DNA from 3 places in the Arthrobacter sp. UYEF36 genome. Region 2 is predicted to be linked to each of the others. Evidence: predicted binding sites of a transcription regulator. Region 2 holds the regulator's gene; each other region holds the start of a gene.
What was found. The regulator HrcA, encoded in region 2, represses chaperone genes, less so after heat shock. The targets are predictions, from matches to a motif close to TTNGCACTCGNNNNNNNCGAGTGCNAA.
Positions count from the first base shown of each region.

Region 1: the regulator HrcA is predicted to act here: its motif matches at 1,659-1,685, upstream of groL (chaperonin GroEL).
Region 3: the regulator HrcA is predicted to act here: its motif matches at 1,641-1,667, upstream of groES (co-chaperone GroES).

Region 1 covers NZ_JBEPOX010000005.1:226,041-233,110, forward strand. The annotation lists gene groL (chaperonin GroEL) at 1-1,475, opposite strand, end outside; gene ABIB29_RS10150 (ABC transporter substrate-binding protein) at 1,794-3,056, opposite strand; gene ABIB29_RS10155 (cold-shock protein) at 3,161-3,367, opposite strand; gene ABIB29_RS10160 (LytR C-terminal domain-containing protein) at 3,566-4,219, opposite strand; gene ABIB29_RS10165 (DUF3263 domain-containing protein) at 4,301-4,618, opposite strand; gene ABIB29_RS10170 (uracil-DNA glycosylase) at 4,712-5,497, shown strand; gene ABIB29_RS10175 (siderophore-interacting protein) at 5,559-6,398, shown strand; gene ABIB29_RS10180 (threonine/serine exporter family protein) at 6,538-7,070, opposite strand, start outside.
Region 2 covers NZ_JBEPOX010000002.1:292,179-299,248, forward strand. The annotation lists gene ABIB29_RS05395 (GerMN domain-containing protein) at 1-341, shown strand, start outside; gene ABIB29_RS05400 (16S rRNA (uracil(1498)-N(3))-methyltransferase) at 509-1,288, opposite strand; gene dnaJ (molecular chaperone DnaJ) at 1,291-2,418, opposite strand; gene hrcA (heat-inducible transcriptional repressor HrcA) at 2,520-3,533, opposite strand; gene ABIB29_RS05415 (DUF3097 family protein) at 3,766-4,617, shown strand; gene ABIB29_RS05420 (DUF4870 domain-containing protein) at 4,761-5,180, shown strand; partial or broken gene ABIB29_RS05425 (HNH endonuclease signature motif containing protein) at 5,615-7,070, shown strand, end outside.
Region 3 covers NZ_JBEPOX010000001.1:307,916-314,985, reverse strand. The annotation lists gene groL (chaperonin GroEL) at 1-1,111, opposite strand, end outside; gene groES (co-chaperone GroES) at 1,189-1,485, opposite strand; gene ABIB29_RS01555 (hypothetical protein) at 1,959-2,402, opposite strand; gene ABIB29_RS01550 (THUMP-like domain-containing protein) at 2,459-3,724, shown strand; gene ABIB29_RS01545 (shikimate 5-dehydrogenase) at 3,759-4,589, opposite strand; gene ABIB29_RS01540 (glycoside hydrolase family 3 N-terminal domain-containing protein) at 4,661-6,106, opposite strand; gene ABIB29_RS01535 (glutamate--cysteine ligase) at 6,570-7,070, shown strand, end outside.

The DNA.
Region 1 (7,070 bases), on a different contig from region 2:
TTGATGCCGGCAGCCAGCAGGTCGACGTACTCGCCGGTTGCTGCGTTCAGGCCGTGGCCTGCAGGCAGGCCGCGGACCTTGTCGACGACAACGCCGGGCTCAAGGCCTGCGTTGAAGGCGATCTGCTTCAGCGGTGCGTCGATGGCAACGCGGACGATGTTCGCACCGGTTGCCTCGTCGCCTTCGAGCTGCAGGTTGGCGAATGCCTTGGCGCCTGCCTGGATCAGGGCAACGCCACCGCCGGCGACGATGCCCTCTTCGACAGCAGCCTTCGCGTTGCGGACAGCGTCCTCAATGCGGTGCTTGCGTTCCTTGAGCTCGACCTCGGTTGCGGCACCGGCCTTGATGACTGCAACGCCGCCGGCCAGCTTGGCCAGGCGTTCCTGCAGCTTCTCGCGGTCGTAATCCGAATCGGAGTTCTCGATCTCGGCGCGGATCTGGGAAACGCGGCCGGCGATCTGGTCAGCGTCGCCTGCACCCTCGACGATGGTGGTCTCGTCCTTGGTCACAACGACCTTGCGGGCGCGGCCGAGGAGTTCGAGTCCGGCGGTCTCAAGCTTGAGGCCGACTTCCTCGGAGATGACCTGGCCACCGGTGAGGATGGCGATATCGGCGAGCTGCGCCTTGCGGCGGTCGCCGAAGCCCGGAGCCTTGACGGCGACGGACTTGAAGGTGCCACGGATCTTGTTGACGATCAGGGTGGCCAGGGCCTCGCCCTCGATGTCTTCGGCAATGATCAGCAGCGGCTTGGAGGACTGCATGACCTTTTCGAGGACAGCAACCAGTTCCTTGACGTTGGAGATCTTCGAGTTGACGATCAGGATGTACGGATCCTCGAGGACCGTTTCCTGGCGCTCAGCGTCGGTCACGAAGTAAGCGGAGATGTAGCCCTTGTCGAAGCGCATGCCTTCGGTGAGCTCCAGCTCGAGGCCGAACGTGTTCGACTCCTCGACGGTGATGACGCCTTCCTTGCCGACCTTATCCAGGGCTTCGGCAATCAGGGCGCCAATCTCGTTGTCACCGGCAGAGATGGACGCGGTGGCGGCAATCTCTTCCTTGGTTTCGATTTCCTTGGCAGAGGCCAGGAGCTCGCGGGTGACGGCTTCGACAGCCTTTTCGATGCCGCGCTTGAGGGACAGGGGATCAGCGCCGGCCGCGACGTTGCGCAGGCCTTCCTTGACCAGGGCCTGAGCCAGCACGGTGGCCGTGGTGGTTCCGTCGCCAGCGACGTCATCCGTCTTCTTGGCAACTTCCTTGACCAGCTCGGCGCCGATCTTCTCGTAAGGGTCGTCCAGCTCGATCTCCTTGGCGATGGAAACACCATCGTTGGTGATCGTGGGGGCGCCCCACTTCTTTTCGAGGACGACGTTGCGTCCACGCGGGCCGAGGGTGACCTTGACGGCGTCGGCGAGGATATTCAGGCCCCGCTCAAGACCGCGGCGTGCCTCTTCATCAAATGCAATGATCTTGGCCATAACGGCAGTAGTCCTTTCGGGACAGTCGTTAAGAATGAACCTTTGCTGCGGTGCCCGCGACGGACGATCCTTGCCCCGCGGCCTCTGTATGCCGCCGGGCCAGGGATCTCACCCCAGCCAGGTGTTTCTTTCGCTCCTGGCTCGCCTGCTTCAACTTCGCGGCCGGGCGAACCGGGCGTTGTTTTAGCAGTCAATACGCGGGAGTGCTAACTCAATAATTAGCACTCCCCCGGGGAGAGTGCAAGCAGTGGGTGCACCGGAATGCCCTGCATCGGCCCGCTGGCGGCACTGCGGCGCGACGCAATACGCTACGGGCGATTAACTCCCGTTGCTGCTGGCTGTCTCGCTGCCGCTCATGGTTGCCGTGTTGTCCGCACCGTAGGTGTAGAGGACGTAGTTCGCCGAGCTGACGTCGCCGTTGGCATCGAAACCGATCCGACCGGATTCACCGTCATAATCGGGTTTTTTGCCGTCCCGGAGAACGTCGAGGCACTCCTGGTAGCTCTTGCAGACCGTGGCTTCACCGGACGGCCCGGCGCCGCCCGGCGCCTGGACCCTGCCGCCCGAGACGCCGATCAGGCCGGCCGCGATGGAGGCTCCGGCGTCGTCCTGCTCAACAGCGGCCGCAATGGCTGCGAGGTTCACGGCGTCGTAGGTCTCGGCGGCAAACGTCATGTCCGAGAGCCCCGGATCCACGGAAACCAGTTCGGCTTGGAAGTGCGCGGAGGCAAAGGTCCCAGGCAGGATCCCCCGGGCACCGTCGAGGGCACTGGATCCAAGGCCTGGACCGTACTGGTTGACCGCCCCGTCGCTGAGGATGAGTTTCTTGCCGGCAACGCCGGCGTTGTTCAGTTCGGCGATAGCGCCCTGCGCCCCTGCCCGCGAGACCAGCACGACGGCGTCGGGAGCCGCCGCCTTCACGGCAGCCGCCGCCTGCTGCGCCTGGCCGGGGGCGAACCCGGCTACGGCGACGGACCCGAGGCCGGACTGCCGGGCGGCGGCGGCGACGGCGGTGGACACGTACTTGCCGTAGCTGCCCTCCTCGTACACCACGGCGAGGGTGGCGGCACCGCTGTCCTTGGCCAGTTTGACCAGCAAGGGTGCCTGCGCGACGTCGGCTGCAGAGGTCCGGAAATAGTAGCCGTTGCTCTGATAGCTGGTGAGCCCTCTGGCGGCATTGGCGGGGGAAATGATGGCGGTCTTGGCGTTGGAGAGGACATCGATGGCGGCAGGCGCCCGGCTTGAGTCCGTCGGACCGATGACGACGTCGGCTTTGGCCGCAACCAGCGCCTTGGCCTGCGCGGCGGTGTCCGCGCTGATGGTTTCCGGGAGCAGTTCCACCGGTTTGCCCTTGTGGCCGCCCGCGGCGTTGATTTCCTTGACGGCAAGCTTTGCGGCAGCCAGCTGGGGGGCGTTGAGGAAACTCTGCGGTCCGGTGTTGTCGAGGATCAGCCCGATCCGCAGGGTGCCGTCGCCGCTCGCGTCCGCCTGCGCCACGCGGGCGCCGCCGGTCGGACCCAGGCATGCTGTCAGGGTCAGGGCGGCCGTCGCGGCCAGGACCACGGCGCGGCCGGTCCGCAGTGCCGCAGCCCGGCGCCGGAGAGTCCTGCCGGTGGCCCGGCGGAGAACGGCCCGGTCGGCTGGGTCCTGCGGCGCGTGCGGCGCGTGCGCTGCGGCGTCGAAGGTCACTGGACGGGCCGGACGCTTTCGGCCTGCGGGCCTTTTTCGCCCTCGCCGACTTCGAGTTCCACGCGCTGCCCCTCGTCCAGGGCACGGTAGCCCTCCCCCGCAATGGCAGACCAGTGCACGAAGACATCGGCCCCGGAGCTGTCCACGGTGATGAATCCGTAGCCCTTCTCGGCGTTGAACCATTTGACGGTTCCCAATGCCATGGTGTCCACACTTTCAGTCGGCTGGCGGGCGGCCCACCACAATGTGGTCCGCGGATTGCAGTAAGCAGAATGCACACGCAGAATGCAAAACCAGACTGCAAACGCAGTCCGCAAATACTGTACCCACAGCCTCAGGCCGGAGCGCAGGGCGGCGGCGGTTCAGGAGGCCAATAGTTATTCAGGCGTAACCGGATCGGGCTACTGGAAACCGGGCGCCAGGACCACCACGAGCGGGAGCTGGAATTCGGCCGAGTCCACAACGGTCGGGATGCCGAGGAGTTTGCCAAGGGCTTCGGCGTTGACCTTCTGCGCGGCTCCGCTGTAGAAGATGACCGAGCGCTGCTGGGGCACACCGCCCCAGTTCCCCAGCGTGCCGATGGTCCAGCCAGCGGTGGAGACGGTTCCGCCTACGCGGTTCGCCAGCCCAGCGGTGGTGGTGCCGTTGAACACCGCTACCGGCTGGGTCTTGTCGACGACGGCGGCCGCGGAGGGGGTGGCGGACGCGGAGGGCGTCGCGGCGGCCTGCGGGCTGACGGGCGCCGCGCTCGACGGCGGCGGGGTGGAGGGCTCGGGGCTGGACGGGGCCTGGGTGGAGGCCGTGGGGGCGGGCGACGCGGCGGCGCTGCCGCCGCCCTGCTCGGCCGAAACAGCCATCGTTTCTCCGGCGGATGAGAATCCAAGCTTCGGCAGAAGCAGGAAGGCCACGAGGCCCACGGCCAGTGCGGCGGCTCCGACGGCCAGGATGGACCCCAGTCGGCGGCCACGGCGGGATTCGGCGACTGCCCGGTGGACACCCTGGCGTGTGGAGGTCTCCGGGACCCGATCAAATTCATCCCGAGCGTATTTGGTCATGGTAAAAACGACGTCCTTGCTGATTTCTGACGATGTGCCCACGCCGGCGTCCGCGCAGGAATCCGCGCCTCCGGCTGTGCTTTACGCGTCTGAGCCCAAGCGGCGAGCAGTGCGCGCACGTTGGCGTGACGTACGTAGTCTACGCAATCTCTTCACCAGCATGGGATCGTGGGCCAGCGCATCCTCGGTGTCGATGAGGGCATTCAGGATTTGGTAGTAGTGCGTGGCGGAGAGGTCGAAGAGCTCCCGGATGGCTTGTTCCTTGGCGCCGGCGTATTTCCACCACTGCCGTTCCAGCGCCAGCATCTGCTGGTCCCGGCTGCTCAGCGGCGACTCGGGGCTGATCCCGGCGGCAACAGATGCCGCCGTGGCAAGGTGCTCTTGCGCTTGTTCGGCCACGACACACTCCCTGACTGGATCCGGTGAAAGTCTTCACCCATGTTACGGGCGAATAACAGTGTTGTCATTTGCCTCCCTGCGAGAATAGGCCCCGTGCCTACCTCCGACTCCCTTGATTCCGACGCCCTGTTCGAGCTGGAGCCCGCAGTGACCCAGTCCGCCGGCTTCGCTGAGCTCGCCCGCCGGCCGTTGAGGGAGCTTGTGGCCGCCGACTGGGCCGAGGCGCTGGCGCCGGTGGAGGGGAAACTGCGCGATGTCCTGGCTTTCCTGGGCCGGGAAGTCGCCGAGGGCCACGAGGTCCTCCCGCCGCCGTCGAACGTACTGCGGGCGTTCGGGCAGCCGTTGGCGGACGTCCGGGTACTGATCGTGGGCCAGGACCCGTATCCGACGCCCGGCCATGCCGTCGGGCTGTCCTTTGCCGTGGACGGCGCCACCCGGCCCATCCCGCGCAGCCTGGCCAATATCTATAAGGAACTCGAGGCGGATCTGGGGCTGCCGCCGCGGGTCCACGGCGATCTCCGCGGCTGGGCGGAGCAGGGTGTGCTGCTGCTGAACAGGGTTCTCAGCGTCCGGGCCGGGGAGGCCGGATCGCACCGGAACAAAGGGTGGGAAGCCATCACGGCGGCAGCGATCAGCGCCGTGGCGGACCGCGTCACCGCCGACGGCTCCCCCGCGCCGCTTGTGGCGATCCTCTGGGGCCGCGACGCCGGGACCGTCCTTCCATTGCTGGGTTCCACACCGGTGATCTCCAGCGCCCACCCGAGTCCGCTCTCGGCCTCGCGGGGATTTTTCGGCTCCCGGCCGTTCAGCCACGCCAATACTTTGCTCCGGGAGCAAGGCGGCGGCACGGTGGACTGGGAACTCCCGCCCCTGCCCTAGCAGGCTTCACAGTCAGGGTTCCGCCCAGGGTTGTTGGCGGTTGTTGGCTAGGCTTGGCTTCATGACCTCAGTCCCCGCAGCCACTTCGGCCACCCGGAAATCCCGTCCGCAGACCAACCTCACGGTCCTGCGCCGCGAGCAGCTCTCGCCGCACATGGTCCGGATCATTGCCGGCGGGCCGGGCTTCGCCGGGTACGTGAACAACTCCTTCGTGGACCGCTACGTCAAGCTCGTCTTCCCGCAGCCCGGGATCGACTACCCGGAACCGCTGGACCTCTGGGAAATCCGGGAGTCCATGCCGCGCGATCAGTGGCCGCACACCCGGACCTACACCGTCCGCTGGGTCGACGAGGCGGCCGGTGAACTGGCTATCGACTTCGTGATCCACGGCGATGAAGGCCTCGCGGGGCCCTGGGCCGCGTCCGCCCGCCCCGGCGACGCACTGACCTTCACCGGCCCGGGCGGCGGCTACAACCCGGACCCGACCGCGGACTGGTACCTGTTCGCGGGCGACGAGTCCGCCCTGCCGGCCATCGGTGCCGCGATCGAATCGCTGCCGGAGGATGCCCGCGGCCTCGCTTTCCTTGAGGTGGAGGGCGACGCCGACATCCAGGCCATCGCCGCGCCGGCCGGTGTGGAGCTGCGCTGGCTCCTGCGCGGGGGCGTGGCGGCCGGGGCCAGTGGACTGCTGGTCAGCGCGGTGCGCGACGCCACGTGGCCGGAAGGCCGGGTGCAGGTGTTTGCGCACGGTGAGCGAGGTTACATGAAGAGCCTGCGGGAGGTGCTCTACGCGCAGCGCGGGCTGGAGCGCACCCAGGTTTCGCTCTCCGGCTACTGGGCAATGGGCCGGGTGGAGGACGACTTCCAGGCCGAGAAAAAGCTGCCCATCGGGAAGGTCTGACAGCAAAATCCAGCGGGGTACTGCGGAGTTTCCCCAGCTTTGCCATCACGACGCCGGGGCTCGCCGGCCCGGCGGCCCGCCACGCCGTTGAGACCCGGCGAAGGTAGGGAAACCCGGCGGCGCAGAGTGCAAAAGAGACCTAGCGGCGGCGTGCCCGTCGTCGCTCGTTGCTCGCCAGGCCGCGCGTCAGGGGCCGGGCGAGCGTGTCACCGAGCACGATGCCGGCCGCGACCCCCATCACGATGGCGCCGGCGTTGAGCATGCCCCCGGCTCCCAGCAGGATCTCCGATTCCTCAATGGTCAATACATACATGGACCGGAATATAGTGAGTCCGGGCAGCAGGATCAGCGCGGCCGGAACCGCCACCACCAGCTGTGGGGCACCCATCCGAAGCGCCACCACCCGGGCCAGGAGCCCGATCACGACAGCGGCCAGGGCGGGTGAAAAGCGCGGCCCGATCCCTGCGGCGTCTCCCCCGATCAGGACCAGATACCCCACCACGCCCACGGCCGCGGTCGGCACCAGCAGGGGCCAGCTGGTTTGTTCGGTGATGCCAATCATCAGCACCGCGATGGCGATCAGGATGACCACTACCCACAGGGGATACGCCGGCGGGAATGTTTTGGTGACGTCGATCGTCTCCATCCCGATCATGTCCCCCACCACAAATC
Region 2 (7,070 bases):
TCGGCGCCCCGACCGCCCGCAGCGTCGGGATGGTCGCCCCGGTGTGGATCATTGATCCCCAGGAGGGGACGTCCGTGGACGACGGCGCCGTCAAGATCTCCGGCCGCGGTACCGTTCCGGGAGGGAAACTCCGGTGGGAGATTCTGCGCATCGACGGCAGCGTTGAGACGAGGTACCTGGACGGGACGGTCACGGCCTCGGCTGAGGCCGGGCAATCGGGAGCGTTCAGCCTGTCGGTCAACCTTGGGCCCGGCAACTATGAGGTCCGGGTCTCGCAGATCGAGGACGGCAACCCGGCCGAGGACCTAAACGTCGACACCCGCGGGTTCACGGTCAAGTAGCGGACCCCAACCGGATTTCAGCATCGGCTGCTCCGTAACGGCCCTTTTGAACCCTCAGAACGGCGGTCTGGGCCCACGCCGGCAGGGTTCCCTGGCCGAGCTTGCGAGGCGAGGGGGCCGGTGGGGAGCAGTCGACCGCTCTTTATCCGCGGACGGACCGGCGGACGCTACCAGCGGCCCAGGATGTCGCTGGCGAGGACCGTGGCGGCGGGACCGGCCGTGGAGGAACGCAGCACATGGTGTCCCAGCAGGGCTGTCACCGCGCCGGCATCGCAGAGCCTGGTCACTTCCCGCGGGCTGATTCCGCCCTCGGGTCCAACGATCAGCAGCACCTCGCGGCCCCCGTTTGACCCGTCGCCGGCGAAGCCCGCGTCCTGCCAGGCCTCCAGCACCCGACGCAGCGGCCGGACGGCGTCCTCGTGCAGGATGATGGCGAGGTCGGCCGCCGCCACTGCCGCCTGCAGCCCGGCGCCGTCGACGGCGGGGCGGACCTCCGGGATCCAGGCACGGCGGGCCTGCTTGGCCGCCGCCGTGACGACGGACTGCCACTTGGCGTGCGCCTTGGCGGCACGTTCGGCCTTCCAGCGGACAATCGAACGTTCCGCCTGCCAGGGGACGACGGCGTCGATCCCCAATTCGGTGGCGGTTTCGGCGGCGAGTTCGTCCCGGTCGCCCTTCGCGAGGGCCTGGACCAGGACGAGCCGGATCCCGGGCCGGGGTTCGTCGGAGAGCCCGGAGCACTCCACCGTCAGTTCGTTGGGCGCGGCGGCGGCCACGGTGCCGGTAAGGCGCTTGCCGGCGCCGTCGGCGATGTCCACGGTCTCCCCCGCGGCCAGGCGCTTCACCGTGACTGCATGGCGGGCCTCGGGTCCGTCAAGGACGAAGACGGAACCAGGGGCCAGCCCGTCCAGGGTGCCGGGGGCAGTGAAGAAGACGGGGTTGCTCACCGCTACAGGTTACCGAGCCGGTCCCGGAGCTTCGCGAAGACCCCGCCGCTCGCTGCAAGCTTTCCTTCGGTGAACTGTTCCCCGCGCAGCTTCGCGAGCTGGCGGAGCAGGTCCTCCTGGGCGGGGTCGAGCTTGGCGGGGGTGTCCACCTGGAGGTGGACCTTGAGGTCGCCGCGGCCGTAGCCGCGCAGGTGGGTGACGCCGAGCCCGCGGAGCGTAATGATTTCCCCGGACTGGGTGCCGGCTTTGACGTCGATCTCCTGCTGGCCGTCGAAGGTCTCGAGGGTCAGCTCGGTGCCCAGCGCGGCGGCCGTCATCGGGATGTTGAGGCTGGCGTGCAGGTCGTCGCCGTCGCGCACGTACGTGGCGTCGTTGGCGACCCGGATCTCGACGTAGAGATCGCCCGCGGGACCGCCGGCGGGACCGGCTTCGCCCTGCCCGGAGAGCTGGATGCGGGTCCCGGTGGCGACGCCGGCGGGAACCTTGACGGTCAGGGAGCGCCGGCTGCGGATCCGGCCCTGGCCGGCGCATTCGTTGCAGGGGTCCTTGATGACGGTGCCGAAGCCCTCGCAGGACCCGCAGGGGGCCGTGGTCATGACCTGGCCGAGGATGGAACGCACGGCGCGCTGGACCAGGCCGCTGCCGCCGCAGATGTCGCAGCGTTCCGGGTGGCTGCCGTCCCGGCAGCATGAGCCCTCGCAGGTGGGGCAGGTGACGGCCGTGTCCACTTCGAGTTTCTTGTTGACGCCGAACACTGCGTCGCGCAGCTCGATCCGGACGCTGATCAGGGCGTCCTGGCCGCGGCGGACCCGGGAGGCCGGTCCAGCCTGGCCGCCGGCGCCGAAGAATGTTTCGAAAATGTCCTGGAACGCGAAGCCCTGGCCGGCGTAGCTGCCGCCGCCGAAGCCGTTGTCGGTGCCGTTCTCGTTGCCGGTGGTGTCGTAGATCCGGCGTTTCTGCGGATCGGAAAGCACCTCGTAGGCGTGGGTGACGGCCTTGAACCGGTCCGAGGCGTCATCCCCGGGGTTCACGTCCGGGTGGAGGGTCCGCGCCAGCTTGCGGTAGGCCTTCTTGATCTCTTCTCCGGTAGCTTCGCGGGAGACTCCCAGAACGTCGTAATGGCTGCTCAAAGTTTGTATCTCTTCCTTTTTGTACTGCCGGTGGGGCACTGCCTGTTAGGGGCAAGAAGTCTGGTGCCGGCCCGTCGGGCCGGTCGGGTGGACGCGGTTCGTCAGGGGCCGAGGATCCGCGAAAGGTAGCGGGCCACGGCCCGGACGGCGGCCATGGTGGTCGGATAGTCCATCCGGGTGGGGCCCAGCACTCCGACTTTCGCCGTGGCGTCCGGGCCGTAGCCCGTCGCCACTACTGAGGCCTCCGCGAGGCCGTCGTACGGGTTTTCCCGGCCGATGCTGACCGTCACGCCCCGCGGGTCCTCGGCCATGTCGCTCAGCAGGCGGAGCATGACCACCTGCTCCTCGAGGGCCTCCAGCACCGGGCCGATGCTGAGCGGGAAGTCGACGTTGGAGCGGGCCAGGTTGGCGGTCCCGGCCATGACCATACGCTCCTCGCGGCTGCTGGCGGCCAGCGCCTCAAGGCCGCGGGCCAGCGACTGGGCGGCGCTGCGCCGTGCGGGCGGGCAGCTGGCAATCACCGACTGCAGCGTCTGCGGCAGCAGGTTCAGCGGAGTGCCCGAGAGGCTGCCGAGGAACCGTGTGCGCAGTTCGGACAGGGCATCGTCGGAAAGATCCTGCCCCGCGTCAATGACCCGCTGTTCGACCTTGCCGGTGTCCGCGATCAGCACAGCGAGCACCTTGCGGGGAGCCAGCAGGACGAATTCGATATGCCGCACCTTGGCGCGGCTGAGGTGGGGGTACTGCACAACGGCAACCTGGTTGGTCAGCTGCGAGAGCAGCCGGACGGTCCGGTCCAGAACGTCGTCGAGGTCCTCGGAGCCCTCCAGCAGCGCCTGGATGGCGCGCCGTTCCGCCGGTGAGAGCGGCTTGACCGCCGAAATCTGGTCCACGAAGAGCCGGTAGCCCTTGTCCGTGGGGATGCGCCCGGCGCTGGTGTGGGGTGCCGTGATGAGGCCCTCGTCTTCCAGAGCCGCCATGTCATTGCGGATCGTGGCGCTGGACACTCCGAGGTGGTGCCGCTCTACGAGGGCTTTGGAGCCGACGGGTTCCCGTGAGTGGACGTAGTCCTCCACGATGGCGCGCAGCACTTCGAGCTTGCGTGGCTCGCTCACCCTCCACCTCCAATCGACTGTCCCGCATCCGGTGCCGCCGTTCGACGGCCGCGCCTGACGCTGTCCTGGCACCAAGACGTGTTGATTAGCACTCGACATGCCTAAGTGCTAACCAGTCTAATATGAGTCGCCGCATTGTTAGCATTGGATTCGCTCCGGGCGTTCCTCCTGGGGTGGGTGTTTTCGGGCACAGCCCGCCGCAGCAAACCGAGCGCAAAGCAGTGTGTAGCCAATGTCGTACCAGAACTGGGGCCCCCAGGACCTGTCCGCCCCCGCCAAAACCCAACTGCCGGAAGTGCAGGTGGAGCGCGGAATGGTGCTCGAAGATGTGCAGTCCGGCTGGGTGGGCGCCGTGACCCGGGTGGAGAAGTCAGGCGGCATGCACGTCGTGGCCCTTGAAGACCGCCGCGGCAAATCCCGGTCCTTCCGCCTCGGCTTCGGTTTCCTGCTGGAGGGCCAGCCGATCCGGCTGATGCCGCCGGCGCCCCGGGCCGCCGCCGCAGGCACCGCAGGCACCAGAACCGCTTCCGGCTCCGTCCGGGTGGCCGGCCAGCGCGCCCAGGTGGCCAAAGCGAGCCGGATCTGGGTGGAGGGCAAGCACGACGCCGAACTCGTAGAAAAGGTCTGGGGTGACGATCTCCGGGCGGAGGGCATCGTCGTCGAGCCGCTGCACGGCATCGACGACCTTGCCGGTGCCGTGGCGGCGTTCGGGCCCGGGCCAGGGCGCCGGCTTGGGGTGCTGGTGGACCACCTGGTTCCCGATTCCAAGGAATCCCGGATCGCCGAGGCTGTGATGGCGTCCCCCGGCGCGGCCGGTAACGTCCTGATCGTGGGCCACCCCTACGTCGACGTCTGGCAGGCAATCCGGCCTGCCGTACTCGGAATCGAGCAGTGGCCGGTGATCCCCCGCGGCGTGGATTGGAAGACGGGCATCCTGATGGCCTTCGGCTGGCCGCACAGCACCAAGGAGGACGTCGGCCTGGGCTGGCAGAAGCTCCTGGGCGCGGTCCGGAGCTACGCCGATCTGGAGCCCTCCCTACTGGGCCGGGTGGAGGAGGTCATTGACTTCCTCACTGTTCCCTGAGGAGCCCTGCAGCGCTCCCCTGCCAGCGGGCCGATCCGTGAATTGGCGCCCGAGCAAGTATTCTTGGTACAGCGGCTACGCTCCCGGCGCAGCCTTGGCACCTCCAGGCACCAACGCACCACCGCAATCCGAAGGACGACACCGTGGCAGATAACGCACGCGAACACACTGGCAACCAGGCCGGCCATGGCCAGCCCCCGTACCACGGCGTTCCCGCGAATGCGCTGCCGCTCACGGCCAACGAGGACCGGCAGTGGGCCACACTGGCCCACTTTGGCGGCATCCTGGGCTGCGTTCCCGCGCTGCTGATCTACCTGATCTTCAAGGACCGCGGCCCGTTCACGGCCCAGGAGTCCAAGGAAGCCCTCAACTTCACGCTGCCCCCCACGATTGCTGCCGTACTGTGCAACCTGCTGGTTTTCGTCCCGGTGGTGGGCAACATCTTCGCGGTCCTGGCCACGGTCATCTGGATTGCCGTGACGTGCTTCTCGGTCGCGGCCGGCATCCACGTCAACCGCGGCCAGCCGCACCGCTACGAATACAACCTGCGCTGGATCAAATAGGCCTGTAGCCGCAACGGCCGTGGGCAGCGGCCGGAATGCTCACTACCTGACATCGGTCACCCAAGCCTGGCCTGTACGTCCAAGGTCGCCCGCCCCGCCTGCAGCCTCGCTTTGGTCCCGCCCTTCCGGGCATGGGAGACGTATAAGGACCCGGACACCCGCCTTTTGGAACCCTGTCCCCTCGCCGGTTGTCGGTCAGTTCCGGTGTCGGGCTGCAACGCAGGCGGCCTTCTAATATTGTCGGTGGCTCCTGAGATCCTGAAAGTGTGGATAGCAGGACAGCATGGAGTCCGGAGGGCAGGCAGGCCTGGGAGGCCGTCGCCGCGTCCGTTGCTGCGCTTGATGCCTTCACCTCGGGCGCCGGTGGGGACCGTCCTGATGACCCCGGCAGCGAAGGGCTGCAGGACGCTCATCCTTCGCAAGACTCTTTTCCGTTGCGGGACGCTGATCCTTCGCAAGACTCCTATCCGTTGCGGGGCACTGATCCGTTGCGGGATCTGGCGGATGCGTGCCTGGGCGGGCTCGGGGAGTTGGCCCGGAGGGACGCCCGGAGCGCGGCGTTGAAGGTCAGGTTCACCGCGGATTACGCGGAGGCGACCCGGGCGCTGGCGTCCCCGGGAGCGTCCCCGCACGACCGCGCCGTCCAGGAAATGGCTTTGGTGGCCGAGGTCGCGTGCGCTCTGACCGTCAGCGAAAACGCCGCCGGCGCCCTGCTGGGTGAGAGCCAGGCCCTGACGACTGTGCTGCCGCTGACCCTGGCGGCTTTGCAGACCGGGACGATCTCCTGGGCCCACGCCCGGATCATGGTGGAGGAAACCAGCAACCTTGACCCGGCCGGCGCGGCCGCATTGGAGGCGCACTTCCTGGACCCGGACGCACCCAACCCGGCAAGGGGGTGCCCGGCCGGGGACCTCGTCCCGGGACGGTTCCGCGCCAAGGCCCGTGCGTGGCGGGAACGCCACCACCCGGTCAGCATCGAAGAACGCCACACCAGGTGCGCTGCGGACCGGCGGGTCGAGTACTGCCCGGACCGGGACGGGATGGCCTGGCTCTCCGCCTACCTCCCGGCCGACACCGCCGCGGGGATCTGGGAACGGACCACCGCCGCCGCCCGCGCGCTGCAGGGCCCGGACGAGACCCGGACCCTCACCCAGCTCCGCGCCGACGTCGCCGCCACCTTGCTCCTCGGCACCGACGGGACCGCCGGCGGTACCGATGCCGATGCCGATGCCGATGACAACGGCGGGTGCGGGGGTGTGCCGGTCCCGCGGGCGCAGGTCCTGGTCACCGTCCCGGTCCTGTCCCTCATCGGCGCCGGGGAGGAACCGGCGACCCTCGACGGGTACGGGCCGATCCCGCCGTCGATGGCCCGCCGTCTGGTCGCCGACGGTGCGGGTTCCTTCTACCGGGTCCTGACGGATCCGGGACGGGGCCCCGCTGGAAATCGGGAGGACCAGCTACCGGCTCACGAAGGCTATGCGCCACTGGCTCCGGCTCCGCGACGGCCGGTGCCCCTTCCCCGGCTGCAACAACCACTCGTTGGACAACGAGGCCGACCACCTGCTGGCCTGGGCCGACGGCGGCACCACCGGGATCTCCAACCTCGGACAGCCGTGCCGCAAGCACCACCGCCTCAAACACGGCTCCGGCTGGACACCATCCGGGGCCAGCAAACACAAACCGCCGGGCTGGACCTCACCCTCAGGACGGCACTATCCCAGCGAACAGCAGGACTGGGAACCACCACAATGGCCACACGACAGTCCGGAATCGGATACGGACTTGGGCCAAGGCGTGCCCGTGGATCCCGGCCCGGACCCGCTTTGGACCTGCCCGTGGATCCCGGCCCGGACCCCGGTTTGGACCTGCCCGTGGATCCCGGCCCGGACC
Region 3 (7,070 bases), on a different contig from region 2:
CGGCCAGCTTGGCCAGGCGTTCCTGCAGCTTTTCCTTGTCCCAGTCGGAGTCCGTGCGGGTCAGCTCGGCGCGCAGCTGGGAAACCCGGGCTGCGACGTCCTCTGCCGAACCGGCGCCGTCCACGATGGTGGTGTTGTCCTTGGTGACGGTGATGCGCCGGGCGGTACCCAGCACCTCAAGGCCAACCGTGTCCAGGCTGAGGCCCAGTTCCGGCGAGACAACCTGGGCGCCCGTGAGCGTAGCGATGTCCTGCAGCATGGCCTTGCGGCGGTCACCGAAGCCCGGCGCCTTGACGGCGACGACGTTCAGGGTGCCGCGGATGCGGTTGACGATCAGCGTGGAGAGTGCCTCGCCGTCGACGTCCTCGGCGATGATGAAGAGCGGCTTGGAGCTCTGCAGCGCCTTTTCCAGCAGCGGCAGGAAGTCCTGGACCGAGGAGATCTTGCCCTGGTTGATCAGGATCAGGGCGTCTTCGAGGACAGCTTCCTGGCGTTCCGCGTCGGTGACGAAGTACGGGGAGAGGTAGCCCTTGTCGAACTGCATGCCCTCGGTGAGGACCAGTTCGGTCTGCGTGGTGGAGGATTCCTCGATGGTGATCACACCATCCTTGCCGACCTTGTCGAATGCCTCGGCCAGCAGTTCGCCGATCTCGTCGCTCTGGGCGGAGATGGAGGCGACGTTGGCGACCTGGGTGCCTTCGACCGGGCGGGCGTTTTCGAGCAGGCGGGCGGCGATGGCCTCAACCGAGACCTCGATGCCGCGCTTGATCTGGCCCGGGGCGGCGCCTGCCGCAACGTTGCGGAGGCCTTCCTTGACGAGGGCCTGTGCCAGCACCGTGGCGGTGGTGGTGCCGTCACCGGCAACATCGTTGGTCTTGGTGGCGACCTCCTTGGCAAGCTGCGCGCCAAGGTTCTCGTACGGGTCGTCCAGTTCGACTTCACGGGCGATGGTGACGCCGTCGTTGGTGATCGTGGGGGCGCCCCACTTCTTGTCCAGCACGACGTTGCGGCCGCGCGGGCCAAGCGTCACCTTGACCGTGTTGGCGAGCTTATCGATGCCGGCTTCAAGCGACCGGCGGGCAGCGTCGTTAAACGCAAGCTGCTTTGCCATGGTTTTGTCCTTTCAAAGACAGAACCCCGCGCAACTGACCCGTCAAAGGAGGATCGGCGGCGCGGGGTCCAAGAGAGTTACTTTACGACGATCGCCAGGACGTCGCGGGCGGACAGCACGAGGTACTCGGTGCCGCCGGTCTTGACTTCAGTTCCGCCGTACTTGGAGTAGATCACAACGTCGCCAATGGTGACGTCGATCGGAACGCGGTTGCCGTTGTCGTCAAAGCGGCCGGGGCCTACTGCAACAACTTCGCCTTCCTGCGGCTTTTCCTGCGCGGAGTCCGGGATAACCAGGCCGGAAGCCGTGGTCTGCTCGGCTTCGAGCGGGCGGACAACAATACGATCCTCAAGAGGCTTAATAGAGACCGACAATGACCTCTCCTTTTCGTCAGCAAATTCGTGGACTTCAAAGCTGTGGTGCCAAGGCGTACAGACCGTCGTCGCGGTGCCGGCAGCAGCCTGGCTGTAAAGCTTCAGGTGTTAGCACCCTCCTAGGGAGAGTGCTAATGACGACTCTATGTAAGTAGTTAGCACTCGGTCAAGGTGAGTGCCAGAAATTCGTTCCCGGTGAACGCGATCCACTAGGGGACATGCTCAGTCCTGGCCGCTGACAATGGACATAATGGCCCTATGTCCAGGCCTGGCGCCGAACACTGGACATGTCCAGCGGGGCGTGCGCACCACGTCCAGGCCAGGCACGGGGACATGCTCAGCCCTGGCCCCGGGCACTGGACATAATGGCCCTATGTCCAGGCCTGGCGCCGAACACTGGGCATGTCCAGAGGGGGCGGGGGCGGGCCGGCGGCTGTATAGCGGCAAGGGGGGTAGGCCAGCGGGGCCTGCCGTTAGGCGCCGCCCAGGTCCTCGAAGTCGACGTCCTCGCCGCTGTCCCCGTCGTTGACACCGGCGTCGTTCCGGTGCCGGTACAGCACCAGGCCGGCCGCCGCGGCCAGGGCAGCACCCAGGGCCAGGAACACGGCGGCGCCGGCGCGGACCGCGGCGTAGCTCTCCCGGATGGCCTTCGCCTCGTCGGTGGTGTCCTGGACGTCCTTGCCGCCGACGGAGTAGACCGTGGCGTTGAAGGAGTCCAGGAAGAAGATGATGACCAGGAGCGCCACGCAAACGATCGCGATGACGGTGCCGGCGATCAGCGCCGGCCGGGCGTAGCGGGCGAGTCCCTGCCGGGCGCCACGGCCGCCGTCGGCGTCCTGCTGGGCGGCGCCGTTCTCCGGGTAGTTCTCGTCCGTGCCGCTGTCCGTGCCGCTGTTTGCCGTGCCGCTGTCATCCATGCCGACAACCTTATCGGGCGCGCGGCTCCACCCCGCGCTGAACTAGGCTTGATCCCATGGCTGACGCACCGCAGGACCAGATCGCCCCGCTTTTGAACCCCGAGGGCTGGGAGCTGCTGGCGTCGCTGGGGCCCTACCGGGAGGACGAGGCGTTCCGGCTCAACGCCTCCCTCCGGAAGGCCGGCCACTCCCCCGAACTCGTCTCGGCCGCCCTCACCCAGTCGCGGCTGCGGACCAAAGCCGAGGCCAAGTTCGGCGAGTTCGCCCGGCAGATGATCTTCACCCAGGCCGGCCTGGAGCAGGCCACCCGGCTCACCGTGGCGGCCCGGCACGCGCAGCGCTTCGCGGAAGCCGGCGTGCAGCATGTGGCGGATCTTGGCTGCGGCCTCGGCGGTGATGCCATGGCGTTCGCCTCCCTGGACATCCAGGTCACGGCGGTGGAGAGCGACGAGACGACGGCGGCCTGCGCCACCATGAACCTCATCCCGTTCCGGAACGCCACCGTGGTCCACTCCGATGCGACCACGGTCGCCCTCGACGGGATGGACGGCGTCTGGCTCGATCCGGCCCGCCGGACCACGTCCACCTCGGGCACGAAGCGGCTCTGGGATCCGGAGGACTTTTCCCCGCCGCTGTCCTTCGTCGAATCCCTGGCCGCGGCCGGCCTGTCCGTGGGTGTGAAGATGGGCCCCGGCATGCCGCACGATTCGGTGCCCAAGGACTGCGAAGCCCAGTGGGTGTCGGTGGGCGGGGACGTCACCGAAGTCGCGTTGTGGTTCAACGCGGTCCGGCGGCCGGGGATCCGGCGGGCTGCCCTGCTGCTGGGCCCCGCGGGCGCGGCGGAGTTCACCAGCGCCGAGGACTTCGACGGCGGCCCGGTCGCCCCGGTGGGACCGGTCGAGGGATACCTCTATGAACCCGACGGCGCCGTCATCCGCGCCGGGCTGGTGGCCGACGTCGCGCTCCAGCTGGGCGGGCACCTCGTGGACGAGCACATCGCCTACATCTGCGCCCCGGAACTGCGGGACACCCCCTTTGCCCGGGCCTACAAGGTCCTGGAGGTGATGCCCTACAACGTCAAGGCGCTCAAGGCCTGGGTCAAGGACCAGGGCATCGGAGTGCTGGACATCAAGAAGCGCGGCACCTCGGTCACTCCGGAGGAACTGCGCAAGCAACTCCTCCCGGGAGGGAGGACCGGAGGGAGGACCGGAGGCAGGGCCGGCGGCAGGGCCGGCGGCAAGAACAAGGGCATGAAAACAGCCACCCTGGTCCTCACCCGGATCGGGGAGGAAAGGGTGGCTGTTTCGGTGGAACCGGCCTAGGACCGGGTGGCCGCAGTCCCGGCTTCCCCGGGGGCTACTGGGCCCGCATGAAGTCCTCGGCGGCCCGGACCTGCTCGTCGCTGGGCCGGATCCCGGTGTACAGCACAAACTGCTCGAGCGCCTGGATGGTCGCCACTTCCGCTCCGGTGATCACGGTCTTCCCGGCCGCCCGGGCGGCCTTGATCAGCGGGGTCTCGGCCGGCAGCGCGACGACGTCGAACACCACCGTTGCGGCGTCCACTGCTTCCTGCGGGAAGGACAGGGCCTCGGCGTCGGAGCCGCCTGCCATACTCCCTGCCATACCGATAGGCGTGACGTTGATGATCATGTCGGCCGTCAGGGCATCGACGTCAGCGCGCCAGGCGAAGCCGTAGAGCCCGGCGAGCGCCCGTCCCGCTTCTTCGTTGCGGGCTATCACGGTGACGTCCCGGAACCCGGCGTCGCGCAGTGCCGCGGCCGTGGCCTTCGCCATGCCGCCGGCGCCCCTCAGCAGCACCGAGTACGCCGAGGGCACGGCGTTGCGTTGCAGCAGCTGCTCGATCGCCGTGTAGTCGGTGTTGTAGGCGGTGAGGGTGCCGCCGTCGTTGACGATCGTGTTGACCGAGTCGATGGCTTTCGCGGACGGGTCCATCACATCCACGAGCGCAATGACGTCCTCCTTGTAGGGCATCGACACGGCGCAGCCGCGGATTCCGAGGCCGCGCACGCCGGCGATCGCCTGGCCGAGGTCCGTGGGGGCAAAAGCCTTGTAGATCCAGTTCAGGCCAAGCTGGTCATACAGGTGGTTGTGGAAGCGCGTCCCGTTGTTGCTCGGCCGGGCCGAGAGCGAGATGCAGAGGGTCATGTCTTTATTCAGGATGGGCACCCCTCCATTAAACGACAGTCCCGCCGGGCCGCCGCGCTCCCGGACGCAGACCGGCCCGCGCCGGCCTGATGTTACGCGCAGCCGGTTCCCGGGTGCTGGGAGCCGACCGCGACCGGAAGCTTTCCGGGTGCCCTGGCATGTCCGGCCAGCACGGCGGCGAGCGCGTCGAAAGCGCCCTGGCTCCTGCCGTAGAGTGCGATCCTGGCCGGGGCCGTGGACTCTGCCAGCGGCCAGGGCGCGTCGAGCGCCACCGCCACATCCGCCGGCGTGTGCGGCGCACCCGGTGATGCCGAGGCGCCGATCAGCGAGACGAGCGGTCCCGCGCCGATGCTGATGCCGGCGTCCCGGGCGGAGGCAATGAACCGCGCCCGGTCCTGGGCCGAGCCGCCCGTCACGCGGACGCTGGCCGGCACGATCGGCCCCTGGCAGGGTCCCGCCAGCACGGTGATGGCCGCCGCGGAGACTTCCCGCGACAGGCCGCTACCACTGCCGGGCGCCGTTCCGGGCCCCGCGCCCGTGCGGGCACGCCAGGTCATCATGGTGACGACGCGCTGCGCCGCCTCGGCCAGCCGTTCGGGCGGCAGGGCACCTCTGCGGACGGCGGCGGTGATCGCGGCATGGGCCGCGTCGACGTTGGCGGGCATCAGCAGCAGGTCGGCGCCGGCGGCAAGGGCCAGCGGCGCGGCGGAGTCGTTGGGGTACCGTCCCTTGACCGCGCCCATGTTCAGCGCATCCGTAACGGCCACACCCTGGAATCCCATCCGCCGCAGTTCGGCATAGGCCGCCTTGGACACGGAGGCGGGGACGCCGGGCTCAAGCGCGGGCACGGCGATGTGGCCGGTCATGACCATCGGCAGGCCGGCGTCGATGGCGGCCTGGAAGGGCTTGAGGTCCTTGGCCCGGAGCTGGTCCAGGCTTGCGCCCTGGACCGGCAGCCGGGCATGGGAATCGACGCTGACCGAGCCGTGGCCGGGAAAGTGCTTCGCGGCCGGCAGCAGCCCCGCGGCCAGCATCCCCTGGGCAAACGCGACCCCGAAGCCGGATGCGGCGTCGGCGTCGCCGGACATGGACCGGGCCCCGATGGTCGGATCGGCCGGACCCATGGTGACGTCGGAGGTGGGGGCGAAATCGGTGTTGAACCCCAGCGCCGCGAGTTCGGAGGCCATGGCCTGGCCGGCCTCGGCGGCAAGCGGCCCGCTTCCCGCCGCGCCGTAGCTCATCGGGGCGGGCCATTCGGTGAGCGGCGCCCGCAGCCGTGCCACCACACCGCCTTCCTGGTCGACGCCGATCAGGCCGGGCCAGCTGCGGCCGCCGGCCCGCGCCGCGGCCTGGAGCCGGCTGGCGACGCCGTGCATCGCTGTGGTGTCCACCCGCCCGTCGGGCATTCCCGGGACGTTGTCACCCATGATGATGGATCCGGCCAGGTGCAGGCGCTCGATGACCGCGGCCTGGGCCTCATGGTCGAGTCCGCGGTAAAACGGCAGCAGGACCTGCCCGGCCTGCTGCTCGAGGGTCATCGCGGCAACGGCCCTGGCCGCGGCCGTCGCGTCCCGCTGCTGTGGCCCCCAACCGAGCGGCCGGGTCCCTGCGCGGGGGAAGGTAGCCGGATCGTCCGGCAGCGTTGCGGACGGATCGGAGGGTGGCGCCGGGGGCGCCGGCGGTGGTGCCGGCGCGGTCGGTGCTGTGGGTGCGGGAGGCGCGGAGGGCGCGGAGGGCGCAGAGCCTGCCGAAGGGCCCGGCGTCGGAGGCTCCGAGCAGGAGGCTGTTCCGAGGACCAGCCCCAGAATTGCCGCCAGTAGTGCCGCACTCCGGGGTCGTTTGTGAACACTTTCACGTGTTCGCTGCAGTCTGGCCACCGGCTCGATGCTACCCCTGCACTAGACTTGAGCCACCGTTGCCTCGCCAACTGTCCGGCAAATCCGCCCAAGACGAAAGCCGGCCGGGGCAGGGAAACGGACAGCACAACAATGAAGGGACCACATGAAGATTGACTTCGCTTCATCCAGGCAATCAACTCTTGGTGTGGAATGGGAACTTGCCCTTGTGGACGCGGAAACCGGGGAACTGGCGTCCGTGGCCAATGAGGTTCTCCGCGGGGTTGCCGCGCGGCACCCCGAGCTGAACGAGGACGACGAGCACCCGCACATCAAGCAGGAGTTGCTGTTGAACACGGTGGAGCTGGTCACCGGCATCTGCAATACCGTGGCGGAAGCGAAAGCGGACCTCAGCAGTTCCCTTGCCGCCGTCCGTGATGTCACCGATCCCATGGGCGTCGAGACGTTCTGCGCCGGCAGCCACCCCTTCAGCCCCCCGCAGCTGCAACCGGTGACCGACAAGGCGCGTTACGCCAAGCTCATCGACCGCACGCAGTGGTGGGGCCGCCAGATGGTGATCTACGGCGTCCACGTGCATGTGGGCCTGGACAGCCGGGACAAGGTGCTCCCGGTCTTGGACGGCCTGGTGAACTATTTCCCGCAGTTC